One region of the Streptomyces sp. NPDC085927 genome, then DNA from elsewhere that is predicted to be linked to it. Evidence: riboswitches for the same ligand, from Rfam matches in the RefSeq annotation. Region 1 holds a riboswitch; each other region holds the start of a gene.
The links. A riboswitch is a leader RNA that binds a small molecule or an ion and turns the genes downstream of it on or off. The one in region 1 is predicted to bind thiamine pyrophosphate.
Positions count from the first base shown of each region.

Region 1 (5,418 bases):
GGCCGGCGGCGTACCGGACCAGGCCGAGGCCGGGGGCGTGGCGGCCGGGCTTGGTGGGGGTGGGCCAGCAGGGGCCGGTGCAGAAGTAGTCCACGCCGTCCTGCACGGCGGCCGCGGCGGCCTCGGACTCGGCGTGCGTGGAGCGGCCGATCAGGATGTCCTCGCCGAGGAGGGCCCGGGCCGCGGGGACGGGGAGGTCGCCCTGTCCGAGGTGCAGTACGTCGGCGCCGGCGGCGTGGGCGACGTCCGCGCGGTCGTTCGCCGCGAGCAGCTTGCCGTGCCGGGCGCAGGCGTCCGCGAGGACCTCCAGGTGCTCCAGCTCCTCGGCTGCCTCCATGCCCTTGTCCCTGAGCTGGACGATGTCGACACCGCCGGCCAGGACCGCGTCCAGGAACTCCGCGAGGTCGCCCTGCCGCTTGCGGGCGTCGGTGCAGAGGTAGACCAGGGAGTCGGCGAGGCGGGCGCGCGGGGCGGTGCCTGCGGCGGTGTCGGGCATGCGGGAGTCCCCCTGTGTGTAGGTGGCGTCCGGGCCGGCCGCGCGCGGGGCAGGCCCGGTGGGTCGTCGGCGGATGCCCCACGGCCCGTCGGGGCCGGCGGAGCACACGCCGCAACGGACCCTATGCCGCCGCGGCGACCGGGAGACCGGCCGCGGGCGGCCCGGCGGCCGCCCGGACCGCCGGGCCTTCCCGGCGCCCTGGGGCAGCGGCGCCGGGTGGCGGTTTCATGGCCGGCTGTACCCGCACGGGCGCGGCACGCGAAGAGGTGCGTACCGGTGCTTGTGCGGGTCCCGGCGTGCCGTCCCGGGGTCAGACGGCGAGCGCCTGGGCGCGGCGCTTCACCTCCGTGCCGCGGTTCTCGCTCAGTGCCTGCGCGGGCGTGCCCGGCAGGCTCTCGTCGGGGGTGAAGAGCCATTCCAGCATCTCTTCGTCCGTGAAGCCGTCGTCCCGCAGGAGCGTCAGGGTCCCGGAGAGGCCCTTGACGACCTTGTCCTCGTCGATGAAGGCGGCGGGGACGTGCAGTGCGCGGTTCTCACCTCGGCGTACGGCGATGAGCTGGCCTTCCTTGACCAGTTGCCGGACGCGCGTCACCTCGACGCCGAGCATCTCGGCGATGTCGGGAAGGGTGAGCCAGGCGGGGACGAGAGCATCGATCTTTGCGTCAATCTCGGTCACGGGACAAGCCTGCCATCTGGCACCGACAGCCGGAAGCCGGACCCCTCCACCTGGGCGGACGTTCAACCCGGACGACTGGATCCTCGGACTGCCGGCCGGGTGACCGGAGGCCGGGAGACCGGGAGACCGGGAAACCGGGAAACCGGGAAACCAAAAGCTCACGCCTTCGCCGACTTCAGGGGTCGTGCCGGGTCGGCCAGCAGCGTCTCGTCCATCACCGTGCCCGCCTCGATCAGCCGGCGCCCCTGGGCCAGGTCGCGGGGGCGGCCCACCGCCAGCAGCGCGACCAGCCGGGACGCGCGGAGCCAGCAGACCGTCCACGCCGGGCCGTCGGCCTCCCCGCGCCACACCGTCCGGTCGGCGTCCGCGTGGTGTCCGGCGTACTGGACGAAGCGTCCGAACTGCTCGGACCAGAAGTACGGCACCGGGTCGTACACCGCCGGGGGCTCACCGGTGGCCGACCCGATGATGTTCGCCGCGACCGTGCGCGGGCCCTGGAGGGCGTTGTCCCAGTGATGCACCAGCAGGCGTTCGCCGTACCGCCTCGAGGGGAAGGACGCGCAGTCGCCCACCGCGTACACGTCCGGCACGGAGGTCGTCAGGCGGGCGTCGGCGACCACCTCGCCGTGCTCGCCGAGCTCGACCCCCGAGCCGGCCAGCCAGGCGGTGGCGGGGCGGGCGCCGATACCGACGACGACGGCGTCCGCGGGCAGCCGCGAGCCGTCGTCGAGCACCACCGCGCCGGGTTCGACGCGCTCCACGCGCGCGTGCGTCCGCAGCACCACTCCCGCGTCGTCGTACCAGGCGGTCATCGGGGCGGTCGCCTCGGCGGGCAGCGCCTCGGCCAGCGGCCGGCCGGCGGCCTCCACGACGGTGACCGCGCAGCCCGCCTCGCGCGCCGCCGTGGCGAACTCCGCGCCGATCCAGCCGGCGCCGACGACCACGATGTCCTGCCGGCGCGCGAGCACCGGCCGCAGTCGTTCGACGTCGTCCAGGGTGCGCAGCAGATGGACGCCCGGAACCCCCTCCGCGCCCGGCAGCCGGACCGGTTCGGCGCCGGTCGCGACGACCAGGACGTCGTAGGGGACCGGCCCGGCCTCCGTGTCCAGCTCGTGGTCGGCGGGGCGCAGCCCGAACACCTCGCAGCCGAGCCGCAGTTCGATGCCGAGCGCCTCGAAGTCGACGTCGAAGGCGGAGTTCTCCGCCGTGCCGAGCAGCACCGCCTTGGACAGGGGCGGCCGGTCGTACGGCTGGTGGGGTTCGGCGCCGATCAGTGTCACGGTGCCGGTGAAGCCCTGCTCCCGGAGGGCGACGGCGGTCTGTACGCCGGCCATCCCGGCCCCCGTCACCACCACGCGCCGCGGTCCGGACGGTCCCCGTTCCTGCGTCTGCTCACTCACCTGATCACCATAGACACCCGTCCGGTGGCCGGTCAGTCCTCGGGAGCCGTGAGCTGTTCCACCACGCTGGTGCCGCTGCCCGGCTGCGACTCCCACTCCCAGGTCTCCTCCAGCCGCACCCGCCCGTCGGGCAGTTCCACGACCGTGGACCCGCAGTGTCCGCAGGAGGTGGTGCCGTCGCGCTTGAGCTGCACGTACCGGAAGTCCAGCCGGTCCCCCTCCCGGGTACCCACCAGGTGTCCGCGGACGACGTCACCGCCCGCGTACTCGGCCCAGATCTCGCCGTCCCGCTCGTGGTACGCGAACCGGGTGCGGGTTCCGACCTGGCCCGGCGCCTGGTCGGCGACGGGGGCGAGGACGAGACCGTCGAGCGAACCAGCCATGCGAAGACTCCCTACACGTTCGTTGATCCGGAGGCTAGGGTGGCCAACGTAAGACACTCGCGGGAGCCCGGACGCACCGGGCTGAGAGGGAGGCTGGCGGCCTCCGACCGTATGAACCTGATCCGGGTCATGCCGGCGAAGGGAGGGGCTGGACGCCCATGCCGCCCACACACACCTCGCAGCGCTCCCCCGACGTCCTCGTCGTCGGGGGCGGGATCATCGGCCTGGTCACGGCCTGGCGGGCCGCGCAGCGCGGGCTGTCCACGACCGTGCTGGACCCCGAGCCGGGTGCCGGCGCCGCCCGGGTGGCCGCCGGGATGCTGGCCGCCGTCACCGAACTGCACTACGGCGAGCAGACCCTGCTCGGTCTGAACCTCGCCTCCGCGCGCCGCTATCCCGACTTCGCGGCCGAGCTCACCGAGGCCGCCGGCCATGACCTCGGCTACCGCCGCTGCGGCACGCTCGCGGTCGCGCTGGACGCCGACGACCGCGCTCACCTGCGTGAACTGCACGTCCTGCAGCAGCGGTCCGGGCTCGACGCGCAGTGGCTGTCCGGACGGGAGTGCCGACGTCTGGAGCCGATGCTCGCACCGGGTGTGCGCGGCGGGCTGCGGGTGGACGGCGACCACCAGATCGACCCCCGGCGCCTGGCGGCCGCGCTGGTGACCGCCTGCGAGCGGGCGGGAGTGGAAGTGCGCCGCGCGTGGGCCGAGCGGCTCACCGTCGCCGGGGAGCGGGCCACGGGTGTGGTCACCGCCGACGGCACCGGGCTGAGCGCCGGGCAGGTGGTGCTCGCCGGGGGCAGCCTCAGCGGTCGGCTCGCGGGGATCCCGGCGGACGTGCTGCCTCCGGTACGTCCCGTGAAGGGGCAGGTGGTCCGGCTCGCGATGCCGGACCGGTTCGGCCCGTTCCTGAGCCGGACGGTACGCGCGGTGGTGCGCGGCAGCCATGTGTACCTGGTGCCGCGCGAGAACGGGGAGCTGGTGATCGGGGCGACCAGCGAGGAACAGGGCTGGGACACGACCGTCACCGCGGGCGGGGTGTACGAACTGCTGCGCGACGCCCACGCACTCGTCCCCGGGATCACCGAACTGCCGCTCACCGAGACCCGGGCCGGGCTGCGCCCCGGCTCCCCCGACAACGCGCCGCTGCTCGGCCCGTCCGCGCTGGCGGGGCTGGTCCTCGCGACCGGGCACCACCGCAACGGCGTACTGCTCACGCCGGTCACGGGCGACGTCCTGGCCGAGGTCCTGACCACCGGTGGGCTCCCGGCCGAGGCCCGCCCCTTCACCCCCCTGCGGTTCACCGCCGCCGCACTCACGGAGCAGCCCGCATGAACGATCCGGCGAATGCCACGACCGGCACCACCGTCACCGTCTCCGTCAACGGGGAGCCGCGCGAGGTGGCTTCCGGCACGGCGCTCGACGCGCTGGTCGCCACCCTGACCCCGGCTCCCTCCGGGGTGGCCGCCGCCCTCAACGAAACCGTCGTCCCGCGCGCGCGATGGCCGCTCACGTCCCTCTCCGAGGGGGACCGGGTGGAAGTCCTGACCGCCGTCCAAGGAGGCTGACCATGGCCGACGATCCGTTCGTTCTCGGCGGTACGTCCTTCACGTCCCGGCTGATCATGGGGACCGGCGGGGCGCCCAGCCTCGACGTGCTGGAGCGGGCGCTGGTGGCGTCCGGTACGGAGCTGACGACCGTCGCGATGCGGCGGGTGAACCCCTCGGTGCACGGCTCGGTCCTGTCGGTGCTGGAGAAGCTGGGCATCCGGGTGCTGCCGAACACGGCGGGCTGCTACACCGCCGGCGAAGCGGTGCTCACCGCGCGTCTCGCGCGGGAGGCGCTCGGCACCGACCTGGTCAAGCTGGAGGTCATCGCCGACGAGCGCACCCTGCTGCCGGACCCGATCGAGCTGCTGGAGGCGGCTCAGACGCTGGTCGACGACGGGTTCACGGTGCTGCCGTACACCAATGACGACCCGGTGCTGGCGCGGAAACTGGAGGACGCCGGCTGTGCGGCGATCATGCCGCTCGGGTCACCGATCGGGTCGGGGCTCGGCATCCGCAACCCGCACAACTTCGAGCTGATCACGCAGCACGCGCGCGTGCCGGTGATCCTGGACGCGGGCGCCGGTACGGCGTCGGACGCGGCGCTGGCGATGGAACTGGGGTGCGCGGGGGTGATGCTCGCCTCGGCGGTGACGCGGGCGCAGGAGCCGGTGCTGATGGCTGCCGCCATGCGCGGTGCGGTGGAGGCGGGGCGGCTGGCCCGGCGGGCGGGGCGGATCCCGCGGCGGCACTTCGCCGAGGCGTCGTCTCCCGCGGAAGGCCTCGCCGCGCTGGATCCGGAGCGGCCCGCGTTCTGAGGGGGCCGCCGTCGCCGGGTCGTTCTCCGCCCACGCACCGCCCGTTTCCGGTCGGCCGGGAGGCCGGGGCTTCTCGTGGGGGTGCGCCCGTGATCG
Region 1 covers NZ_JBITSN010000002.1:563,530-568,947, reverse strand. The annotation lists gene thiE (thiamine phosphate synthase) at 1-496, opposite strand, end outside; gene ACIF80_RS07540 (Rv2175c family DNA-binding protein) at 807-1,172, opposite strand; gene ACIF80_RS07535 (NAD(P)/FAD-dependent oxidoreductase) at 1,331-2,572, opposite strand; gene ACIF80_RS07530 (hypothetical protein) at 2,605-2,955, opposite strand; TPP riboswitch at 3,005-3,116, shown strand; gene thiO (glycine oxidase ThiO) at 3,114-4,292, shown strand; gene thiS (sulfur carrier protein ThiS) at 4,289-4,525, shown strand; gene ACIF80_RS07515 (thiazole synthase) at 4,528-5,322, shown strand.

Region 2 (5,418 bases), on a different contig from region 1:
GACAACAAGCTCCCCATCGTCGTCTTCGAACTGCTGACGGAGGGCAATATCGCGCGCGCCGTCAAGGGTGAGAAGATCGGCACACTGGTGGGTGACCCGACGGACCGGAAGTGACCGGACCACAAGCACCCGTCCGAGGGGTGACGCCCCCGGGGGACGGACGGGACGGGCCGGGCCGGGGGATGGACAATGTCCCACCGGTCGGGAACCGTGCAGGAAGAAGACGCGACGCAGCCGGCCGCCGCCCCGACAGGGAACCGCGGCCGGGCCTACTCAAGACACGCAGGAGCAAGTGGTGATCGAAGAGACCCTCCTCGAAGCCGAGGAGAAGATGGAGAAGGCCGTCGTGGTCGCCAAGGAGGACTTCGCCGCGATCCGCACCGGCCGTGCGCACCCGGCGATGTTCAACAAGATCGTGGCCGACTACTACGGCGCACTGACGCCGATCAACCAGCTGGCCTCGTTCTCCGTGCCCGAGCCGCGCATGGCCGTGGTCACGCCGTTCGACAAGAGCGCGCTGCGCAACATCGAGCAGGCCATCCGGGACTCCGACCTGGGCGTCAACCCGAGCAACGACGGCAACATCATCCGCGTGGTGTTCCCGGAGCTGACCGAGGAGCGCCGCCGCGAGTTCATCAAGGTCGCCAAGGCCAAGGGCGAGGACGCCAAGGTCTCCATCCGCGCCGTGCGCCGCAAGGCCAAGGACAGCATCGACAAGATGATCAAGGATGGCGAGGTCGGCGAGGACGAGGGCCGCCGTGCGGAGAAGGAGCTCGACGACACCACCGCGAAGTACGTCGCCCAGGTGGACGAGCTCCTGAAGCACAAGGAAGCGGAACTCCTCGAGGTCTGATGAACGACTCTTCCTGGGGGGCGCCGCAGGCCGGGTACTGGGGGCCGCCCGACCAGGGGCCCGTCCAGGGAGCTGTCCCGGCGGGTCCCCCGTACGACGCGCACTACGCGCAGCAGACTCGCCCCATGCCGGTCGTGCCCGGTGAACCCGAACACGGCGGTGGTCAGGAGGCGGACCAGGGGGCCGCGCGGCCGAGCGGCCCCCTGGTCCGAGACGAGCCGACACGGGCGCGTCCCCACCCCGGGGAGATGCCGCAGAATCCGGAGCCCATGTCCGACACCCCGCAGCCGGCGCCCCCGCCGCAGAAGAAGAGCGCGGGGCGTGATCTGCGTGCCGCGATAGGGGTCGGTGTCGGGCTCTGTGTGCTGGTCGCCGTGTCGCTGTTCGTCGTCAAGGCCGTCTTCGTCGGCGTCGTCGCCGTCGCCATCGTGGTGGGCCTGCGGGAGCTGACCAAGCGGCTGGAAGAGCGCAAGGGCATCGAGGCGCCGTTCGTTCCGCTCGCGGCCGGCGGTGCGGCCACGATCGTCTCCGGGTACGTGTGGGGCAGCGACGGCGCGTGGATCGCGATGGCGCTCACCGCGCTGGCGGTGCTGGTCTGGCGGATGGCCCAACCGCCCGAGAACTACCTCAGGGACGTCACGGCGGGGGTCTTCGCCGCGTTCTACGTGCCGTTCCTGGCGACCTTCGTGTCGATGATGCTGGCCGCGGACGACGGGCCCTGGCGGGTACTGACGTTCATAGTGATCACGGTCGTCGCCGACACCGGTGCGTACGCCGTCGGCTGGCGCTTCGGCACGCACAAGCTCGCTCCGCGCATCAGCCCCGGCAAGACCCGCGAGGGCCTGCTGGGCGCGGTCGGGTTCGCCATGGTGGCGGGTGCGCTGTGCATGCAGTTCCTGATCGACGACGGCACCTGGTGGCAGGGGCTGCTGCTCGGGCTCGCGGTCTCGGTCAGCGCCACCCTCGGCGACCTGGGCGAGTCCATGATCAAGCGGGACCTCGGCATCAAGGACATGGGCACCCTGCTGCCCGGTCACGGCGGCATCATGGACCGCCTGGACTCCCTGCTGCCGACGGCGCCGGTGGTGTGGCTGCTGCTGGTGGTCTTCGTCGGGTCCGGGTGAGGGAAGGTCACGGCGCCGCGCGGCGCCGGCCGCACAGGGACACAGCAGGACCGCCCGGACTCCCTGCTGCCGACGGCCTCGGTGGCCGGCTGCCGGTGGTCTTCGTCGGGAGCTGACCCGGTCGGCCCCGGCACCCTTCGAGCCCCCGCGCCCTGTCGGACGCGGGGGCTCGCGCCGTCCTGGAAGGGCTTTGCCGGAGAGACTTCGGCAGGACGTCCCAGGCGGTCCGGGGCCCCGCGGCCGGTCCGCGCGGTCACCCCAATGGATCTGCGACACTGGTACAGCCATGCCTAAGCCCGGAGAACTGACCTTTGTCGCGCCGCGCGGATCCAAGAAGCCGCCGCGGCACCTTGCCGACCTCACGCCCGCCGAGCGCAAGGAGGCGGTCGCAGCGGCCGGTGAGAAGCCGTTTCGGGCCAAGCAGCTCTCGCAGCACTACTTCGCGCGGTACGCGCACGATCCGGAGCAGTGGACCGACATTCCCGCCGGGTCCCGGGCCAAGCTGCGGGAGGCGCTGCTTCCCGAGCTGATGACGGTCGTCCGGCATCTGTCCACCGACCAGGGCACCACCCGCAAGACGCTGTGGAAGATGTTCGACGGAACCCTCGTCGAGTCGGTGCTCATGCGGTACCCGGACCGGGTGACGATGTGCATCAGCTCGCAGGCGGGCTGTGGCATGAACTGCCCGTTCTGCGCGACCGGGCAGGCCGGTCTCGACCGGAACCTGTCCACCGCGGAGATCGTGCACCAGATCGTGGACGGGATGCGGTCGCTGCGGGACGGGGAGGTTCCCGGCGGACCGGCACGGCTGAGCAACATCGTCTTCATGGGGATGGGCGAGCCGCTCGCCAACTACAACCGGGTCGTGGGCGCCATCCGCCGCCTGACCGACCCCGAGCCGGACGGCCTCGGGCTGTCCCAGCGCGGGATCACCGTGTCGACGGTCGGGCTCGTGCCGGCGATCAACCGGTTCTCCGACGAGGGCTTCAAGTGCCGCCTGGCCATCTCCCTGCACGCGCCCGACGACGAACTGCGCGACACCCTCGTCCCGGTGAACACGCGGTGGAAGGTGCGCGAGGTCCTGGACTCCGGGTTCGAGTACGCGGCCAGGTCCGGGCGGCGGCTGTCCATCGAGTACGCGCTGATCCGGGACATCAACGACCAGGCGTGGCGCGGTGACCGGCTCGGGCGGCTGCTCAGGGGCAAGCCGGTGCACGTCAACCTGATCCCGCTCAACCCGACGCCCGGTTCCCAGTGGACCGCCTCGCGGCCCGAGGACGAGAAGGCGTTCGTGGACGCGATCGCCGCGCACGGTGTGCCGGTGACGGTCCGGGACACCCGTGGACAGGAGATCGACGGGGCCTGTGGTCAGCTCGCCGCGAGCGAGAGGTAGCCTGGCCGGCACAAGGACGACAACTGCATACCGGGTAACCACACGTTCATTTTCCGACAGGGGAGCGCCACAGCGCTGAGAGTGCGGCATCGGCCGCAGACCCTCCGAACCTCGCCCAGGTCATTCTGGGTAGGGAGATCGGTCATCACTCGAGCTGTTGCGCCCTGCCCGGGACACCTGTGAGGGGTCCCGGGCAGGGCCGCGTCTCTTCCTGGTCACCCCCAGGAGGAAAAAACCGGTGAACATCACCAAGAAGGTCACGATCCTGGCCCTCGGGCTGGGCCTGGTCACGCTGTCCGCCTGCGGCTCGTCCGACGGCGGAGGCAGGAGCGACGGCGGGTCGAAGACCGTGACCCTCGTCAGCCACAACTCGTGGGCCGCGTCCAAGGACGTCGTCGCCGCCTTCGAGAAGGAGTCCGGCTACAAGCTCAGGGTCCTGGAGGACGGCGACGCCGGGCAGGCCGTCAACAAGGCGATCCTGACCAAGGACAACCCCCAGGGCGACGTCTTCTTCGGCGTGGACAACACCCTGCTGTCCCGAGCCCTCGACAACGGGCTGTTCCAGCCGTACGAGGCGAAGGACTCCGACTTCGTCCTTCCCGGGCTCCGGGCCACCGGGGCCGGCCACCGGGTCACGCCCGTCGACACCGGTGACGTCTGCGTCAACTACGACAAGGAGTGGTTCAGCGAGCGCGACCTGGCCCCGCCGCGGACCTTCGACGACCTGATCAAGCCCGAGTACAAGAACCTCCTCGTCACCGAGAACGCCTCCACCTCCTCGCCCGGCCTCGGCTTCCTGCTCGGCACCGCCGCGAAATACGGCGACGAAGGCTGGACGGATTACTGGAAGAAGCTCAAGGCCAACGGCGTGAAGGTGGTCGACGGCTGGGAGCAGGCCTACAACGAGGAGTTCTCCGGCTCGGCCGGCGGCAAGCAGGCCAAGGGCGACCGGCCGCTGGTGGTGTCCTACGCCTCCTCCCCGCCCGCCGAGGTGATCTACGCCGACCCGAGGCCGAAGACCGCTCCCACCGGTGTCGCCGACGGCACCTGCTTCCGCCAGGTCGAGTACGCGGGGCTGCTCAGCAACGCGAAGAACCCCGAGGGCGGGAAGGCACTGCTCGACTTCCTGCTCACCAAGGAGTTCCAGGACGACATGCCGCTGAACATGTTCGTCCACCCGGTGCGCGAGGGCGCCCAGGTGCCCGAGGACTTCGCGAAGTACGGTCCGCAGGCCAAGAACCCCGAGACCATGGACCCGGCGAAGATCGCCGACCACCGTGACCAGTGGGTCAAGTCGTGGACCTCGCTCGTACTGAAGTGAGCCGAGCCGCGGCGAGGCGGCGTGGGACCGCGGCGCGGCTCGGTCTGATGGCCGTGCCCGTCGCGTTCTTCGCCGTCTTCTTCGCCTACCCCGTCACCGCGATCGTCGCGCGAGGACTGAAGACCGACGGGGTCTGGCAGATCGGGCGGATCGGGGAGGTGCTGGCGCAGTCCGACGTCCGGCAGGTGCTGTGGTTCACCACCTGGCAGGCGCTGGTCTCCACCGCCCTCACCCTCCTGATCGCCCTGCCCGGTGCGTACGTCTTCGCCCGCTTCGACTTCCCCGGCAAACAGCTGCTGCGGGCCGTGGTCACCGTCCCGTTCGTGCTGCCGACGGTCGTCGTCGGTACGGCGTTCATGGCGCTCGTGGGGCGCGGCGGGCTCCTCGACGAGCTGTGGGGTCTGCGGCTGGACACCACCGTGTGGGCGATCCTGCTGGCGCACGTCTTCTTCAACTACGCCGTCGTCGTGCGCACCGTCGGCGGACTGTGGGGACAGCTCGACCCGCGGCAGGAGGAGGCCGCGCGGATGCTCGGCGCCTCCCGGTTCACGGCCTGGCGGACCGTCACGCTGCCCGCCCTGGCGCCCGCCGTGGCCGCCGCCGCGCTGATGGTCTTCCTGTTCACCTTCACCTCGTTCGGTGTGGTGCAGATCCTCGGCGGGCCCACCTTCGCCACCCTGGAAGTGGAGATCTACCGGCAGACGTCGGAGATCTTCGACCTGTCCAC
Region 2 covers NZ_JBITSN010000017.1:63,693-69,110, reverse strand. The annotation lists gene pyrH (UMP kinase) at 1-114, shown strand, start outside; gene frr (ribosome recycling factor) at 296-853, shown strand; gene ACIF80_RS31855 (phosphatidate cytidylyltransferase) at 853-1,977, shown strand; gene rlmN (23S rRNA (adenine(2503)-C(2))-methyltransferase RlmN) at 2,264-3,370, shown strand; TPP riboswitch at 3,419-3,524, shown strand; gene ACIF80_RS31845 (thiamine ABC transporter substrate binding subunit) at 3,609-4,691, shown strand; gene ACIF80_RS31840 (ABC transporter permease) at 4,739-5,418, shown strand, end outside.
Region 2: it holds a riboswitch for thiamine pyrophosphate, as region 1 does, so the genes downstream of both, ACIF80_RS31845 (thiamine ABC transporter substrate binding subunit) here and thiO (glycine oxidase ThiO) in region 1, are expected to answer to the same signal.

Region 3 (5,418 bases), on a different contig from region 1:
TCCCCTCGGCGATCTCCTCGGCCGACGCACCCTCCGCCGAGGTCCCGCCGAACCGCTCCGTGATGCTCCGGCTGATCTTCATGGAGCAGAACTTCGGCCCGCACATCGAGCAGAAGTGCGCCGTCTTCGCGGGCTCCGCCGGAAGCGTCTCGTCGTGGAACTCCCGTGCCGTGTCCGGGTCGAGAGCCAGGTTGAACTGGTCCTCCCACCGGAACTCGAAGCGCGCGTCGGACAGGGCGTCGTCCCACTCCTGTGCCCCCGGATGCCCCTTGGCGACGTCGGCGGCATGGGCGGCGATCTTGTAGGTGATGACGCCGGTCTTGACGTCGTCGCGGTCCGGCAGGCCCAGGTGCTCCTTGGGCGTGACGTAGCAGAGCATGGCCGTACCCCACCAGGCGATCATCGCCGCACCGATACCGGAGGTGATGTGGTCGTACGCGGGCGCGACGTCCGTCGTCAGCGGGCCGAGCGTATAGAACGGGGCTTCATCGCAGATCTCCTGCTGAAGGTCGATGTTCTCCTTGATCTTGTGCATCGGGACATGCCCCGGGCCCTCGATCATGGTCTGCACATTCAAACGCCTGGCGATCCGGTTGAGTTCCCCGAGCGTGCGCAACTCCGCGAACTGCGCCTCGTCGTTGGCGTCGGCGATCGAACCCGGCCGGAGACCGTCACCGAGCGAGTACGTGACGTCGTACGCCGCGAGGATCTCGCAGAGTTCCTCGAAGTTCTCGTACAGGAACGACTCCTTGTGGTGCGCCAGGCACCACGCCGCCATGATCGAGCCGCCGCGCGAGACGATGCCCGTCTTGCGGTGGGCGGTGAGCGGCACGTACGCCAGCCGTACGCCCGCGTGGACCGTCATGTAGTCCACACCCTGTTCGGCCTGCTCGACGACGGTGTCCTTGTAGATCTCCCAGGTCAGCTCCTCGGCCCTGCCGTCGACCTTCTCCAGCGCCTGGTAGAGCGGCACGGTGCCGATGGGGACGGGGGAGTTGCGCAGCACCCACTCCCGGGTGGTGTGGATGTTGCGGCCGGTGGACAGGTCCATGACCGTGTCGGCGCCCCAGCGGGTCGCCCAGGTCATCTTCTCCACCTCCTCCTCGATGGAGGAGGTCACCGCGGAGTTGCCGATGTTGGCGTTGACCTTCACCAGGAACCGCTTGCCGATGATCATCGGCTCGGCCTCCGGGTGGTTGACGTTGGCGGGCAGCACCGCGCGGCCTGCCCCGATCTCCTCACGCACGACCTCCGGCGATACGTTCTCCCGGATGGCCACGTACTCCATCTCGGGCGTGACCTCACCGCGGCGCGCGTACGCCAGCTGCGTGACCGCCCCGCCCTCGCGGCCCCGGCGCGGCTGACGGGGCCGGCCCGGGAACACCGCGTCGAGATTGCGCAGTCCACCGCGCGGAGAGGTGTGCCTGATCCCGTCGTCCTCGGGACGGACCGGACGGCCCGCGTACTCCTCGGTGTCACCGCGCGCGATGATCCAGTTCTCCCGCACCGGCGTCAGCCCTCTGCGCACATCGGTGACGACCAGGGGGTCGGTGTACGGGCCCGAGGTGTCGTACAGCGTGACCGACTGCCCGTTGGTGAGGTGCACCTGACGGACCGGCACCCGCAGGTCGGGGCGTGTGCCCTCGACGTACGCCTTGTGCCAGCCGATGGACTTCCCGGCCTCCTCCCCCGCCGACGCTTCCGTCGGATTCTGAGTGGAGACAGGCGTGCGTGCATCCTTGTTGGTCATGAGACCTACTCCCTACGCCGGCATTACCCGGTAACAGGTTCAGCGGTCGGCGCAGCGGCTTCCGTCTGTCGACGTTCCGTGTGAAACATCACTCGGACAAGTGGTGTTTCATGTGAAACATCGCTGGGACGGAGGTCAGCGCCCTCTCAGCCCGGTGCTCCGAGCTCCCGCGTGTACAAAAAGGTGCCTCCACGCTAGCGGGAATCCTGGCGCGGTGAACAGAGGGCCTTCATTGTTCTTGCGATGATCAGGCGGTGACCTCGACGCAACCTCCCCCGTACCCGCCGCCCGAACCGTCACGTGGCCCCGGCGCCCGAATCGGCGGCGGCCGTGGCAGAGGACCCGCAGCCGGCACCGGCCCGGGCCATGGGGGCGTTCAGGGAGACGGCCCCGGCTCCGAAGACTGGTTCGGGCGTGGACACGGCCCCGGCGAGGCGCCGGCGACACAGAACCACCTGCCCGGCCCTGGAGGCCCTGGTTCCAGAGGCTCCGACGGGCCCACCGGCCCGGGGCCCGTAAACCCGGCTTTCGGACCACCCGGTCGGGCTCCCGGGCCCGGCGCGGGCCGGCCGGGCCCGGGCCATGGACAGGGGCAAGAAGGGCAGGGGCAAGGTCGAGCCCGCGGCCGGGACCACGGTCCGGGTCATGCCCACAGCCCGGGCCTCGGTGCCGGCGGCCGTGGACGTGGCCCGAACTCCGGCGACGGCCCGAATTCGGGCGGCGGGCACGGCGGTCCGCCTCCGGGCGGCGGGCACGGGCATGGTCCGGGCGACGACGGTGGGCACGGCCACGCGCACGGGCACAGTCACAGCCACGGTCCGGCCGCTCCCGTCTCGAAGCACCTGCGCAAGGTCATCGCGGCGGTCCTCATCCCGTTCGGCGCGGCGGTGCTGATCGGCCTCGCGGTGCTGTGGCCGGGTGGCACGCCCGATCACGAACGGACCGGCGTCGGTTTCGACCGGCAGACGCAGCAGGCCACGGTCACCAAGGTGGTCGAGGTGAGCTGTTCGTCCGTCAACGCGTCCGGGGGCGTCCCGACCGGTGACACCTCGACGGCCGAGGGGTCCTCCGCTCAGCAGCAGGCGGACGGCACGTGCAAGAAAGCGACGATCCGGGTCGACACCGGCGACGATGTGGGCCGCACCTTCACCGAGATCGTGCAGCCGGACCAGTCACGGCAGCTGAGCGAGGGCCAGGAGGTCGTGGTCGCCTACGAGCCCTCCGCACCGAAGGACCTCCAGTACTCGGTGGCGGATGTGAACCGGCGCGTACCGCTGGGCCTGCTCGCCGGCATTTTCGCGGTCGCCGTCGTCGCTGTCGGACGGCTGCGCGGTGTGATGGCACTGGTCGCGCTGGCGGTCAGTTTCCTGGTGCTGAACTTCTTCATCCTGCCCGCGATCCTGCAGGGTTCGAACCCCCTGGTCGTGGCGGTGGTAGGGGCGAGCGCCATCATGCTGCAGGCCCTGTATCTCTGCCACGGACTGTCGGCGCGCACCTCCGTGGCCGTTCTCGGCACCCTGATCTCGTTGTTGCTGATCGGTTTTCTGGGCTCGGTCTTCATCAGCTGGGCGGCGCTGACCGGCGACACCGACGACAACACCGGTCTGATCCACGGCCTTTACCCGGACATCGACATGAGCGGCCTGCTGCTGGCCGGTGTCATCATCGGATCGCTCGGTGTGCTCGATGACGTGACGGTCACGCAGACGTCGGCCGTATGGGAATTGCACGAGGCCAACCCGTCGATGGGCTGGCGCGGGCTGTATCGCGCGGGCATCCGCATCGGCCGCGACCACATCGCGTCCGTCGTCAATACTCTGGTGCTCGCCTACGCGGGCGCCGCGCTGCCCTTGCTGCTGCTGTTCTCCATCGCGCAGAGCAGCGTGGGCACGGTCGCCAACAGCGAGCTGGTGGCGGAGGAGATCGTGCGTACGCTGATCGGCTCGATCGGTCTGGTGGCTTCAGTGCCGGTCACCACGGTGCTGGCCGCCCTGGTGGTCTCGGCCGACCGCCCGGCCGCGCAGGCGGCGGCCGAGGAAGGCGTCCGGTCGGCTCCGGCACGCGGCGGTCGGGGCAGGCGCCGGAAGCGCTGACCCCGCGGCGCCGGTCCGCGCGCCGCCGACTTCCGATCGTCCGCGGCCGCTCTCCCGGCAACCCGCCCTCCGGCAGTCGGTAGTCGGTAGTCGGTAGTCAACCGTCGACCACCGTCTGCCGTCTGCCGGTCAATCCGGCACCGAATCCGCTCGGTCACCACTGCGGAAGCGTTCCTGCATGATCTGGCGGAACACGGTGAAGGGTTCCGCCACAGGATGGCCGGATGCGGAACGCCTCAACCGGCGCTCTGCTCCGCCAGGATGCGGTCCAGTGCGTCGTCGAGATGGGCGTCGAAGTCGGCGAGCGCCCCCTCCTGGCCCAGCGGTACCAGTTTGTCGGTGCGATCGAGGAAGGCCACGAGGGGCGCCGTGGACGAACGGAACAGCGCGTGGTCACCTCCGACCTGAAGCCGGATCAGCACCTCGCCCAGGGCGTCGGGGTCGACCGGTGAAACGCGTACGTCGCCCTCACCGCACGGTCTGCCCACCCCGTCGATCAGCAGCTCCCGGCCGAACGCCCAGGTCACCGGCGCGTCACCGGGAAGATGGAAGGTCAACCGTACGGCGTAGGGATCACAGGTGTCGTAGCGGAGCTCCACCGGGATACGGAAGGACAGCTCCTCCGACACGAGAAAGCTCATCATGACCTCTGCCTGCACGGACTCGCGCATCGCCTACCCCGTCATTCGCTACGGACCGGCCGGGAATGGACCCCTGACACTGGATGAATCTTGCTCAACGTGCACAGCGAATCACAAGGAGTGAGTTTTCAGATACTGATAGAGGGTGCCAACGGCCCCAGCAGACGGCCCACTTCCGCTTGCAACTGCTGAGCGGCGGGGTGCAGCCGATGGACCTGATGAACCGGCAGGGAGACGGCGATCGTCGCGGCCGTGGCACCGGCCGTGATCGGCACGGCCGCGCACACCGTCCCCAGCGCGTACTCCTGACGCGCAAACACCGGCTCCATGCGACGCGTCCGCTCCAGGCGCCGGAGCAGGCTGTGCCCGTCGCGCACGGTGTACGGCGTGACGGGCTGCACCGGGTAGCGGTCGAGGTGGTCACGGCGGGCGGCCTCGTCGAGCTGGGACAGCAGACACTGTCCGATGGCGTGGGCGTGGCCGGTCGCCCGGAAGTCTGCCCATTCCTGGACCGCGGGATTGCCCGGAGTGTCGGAGACGCACACCAGATCGATCTCGCCCTCGCGGTACACCGCGTAGTACACGGGGGCTCCGATCGCGTCACGCCAGTGCGCGAGTGCGGCAACGACCGTGCTGCGACGTTTCTGCGGGGCTCCGCTGCTGTTCAGTCGCTCGGCCGCGTCGCCGAGGAAGAACAGCCCCTTGTCGCGGCGCAGATAGCCCTCGTACACAAGGGTGCGCAGCAGGTGGTAGGCCGTGGGAAGCGCCAGCCCGGTCTCGCGGGCCAACTGTTTGGCCGGGGCCCCGGACTCGTGTCCCGCGACGGATTCCAGTAGACGCATCGCGCGCTGCACCGAGCCGATGAGGGTCGCGGTGGGCGCCGGCTCGGACGCTGGGCGCGCATGGGGCTGGCAGGGAACGGCGGACAGATGTG
Region 3 covers NZ_JBITSN010000006.1:473,686-479,103, forward strand. The annotation lists gene thiC (phosphomethylpyrimidine synthase ThiC) at 1-1,750, opposite strand, end outside; TPP riboswitch at 1,743-1,931, opposite strand; gene ACIF80_RS19465 (YibE/F family protein) at 2,206-3,843, shown strand; gene ACIF80_RS19470 (SsgA family sporulation/cell division regulator) at 4,080-4,514, opposite strand; gene ACIF80_RS19475 (IclR family transcriptional regulator C-terminal domain-containing protein) at 4,613-5,338, opposite strand.
Region 3: it holds a riboswitch for thiamine pyrophosphate, as region 1 does, so the genes downstream of both, thiC (phosphomethylpyrimidine synthase ThiC) here and thiO (glycine oxidase ThiO) in region 1, are expected to answer to the same signal.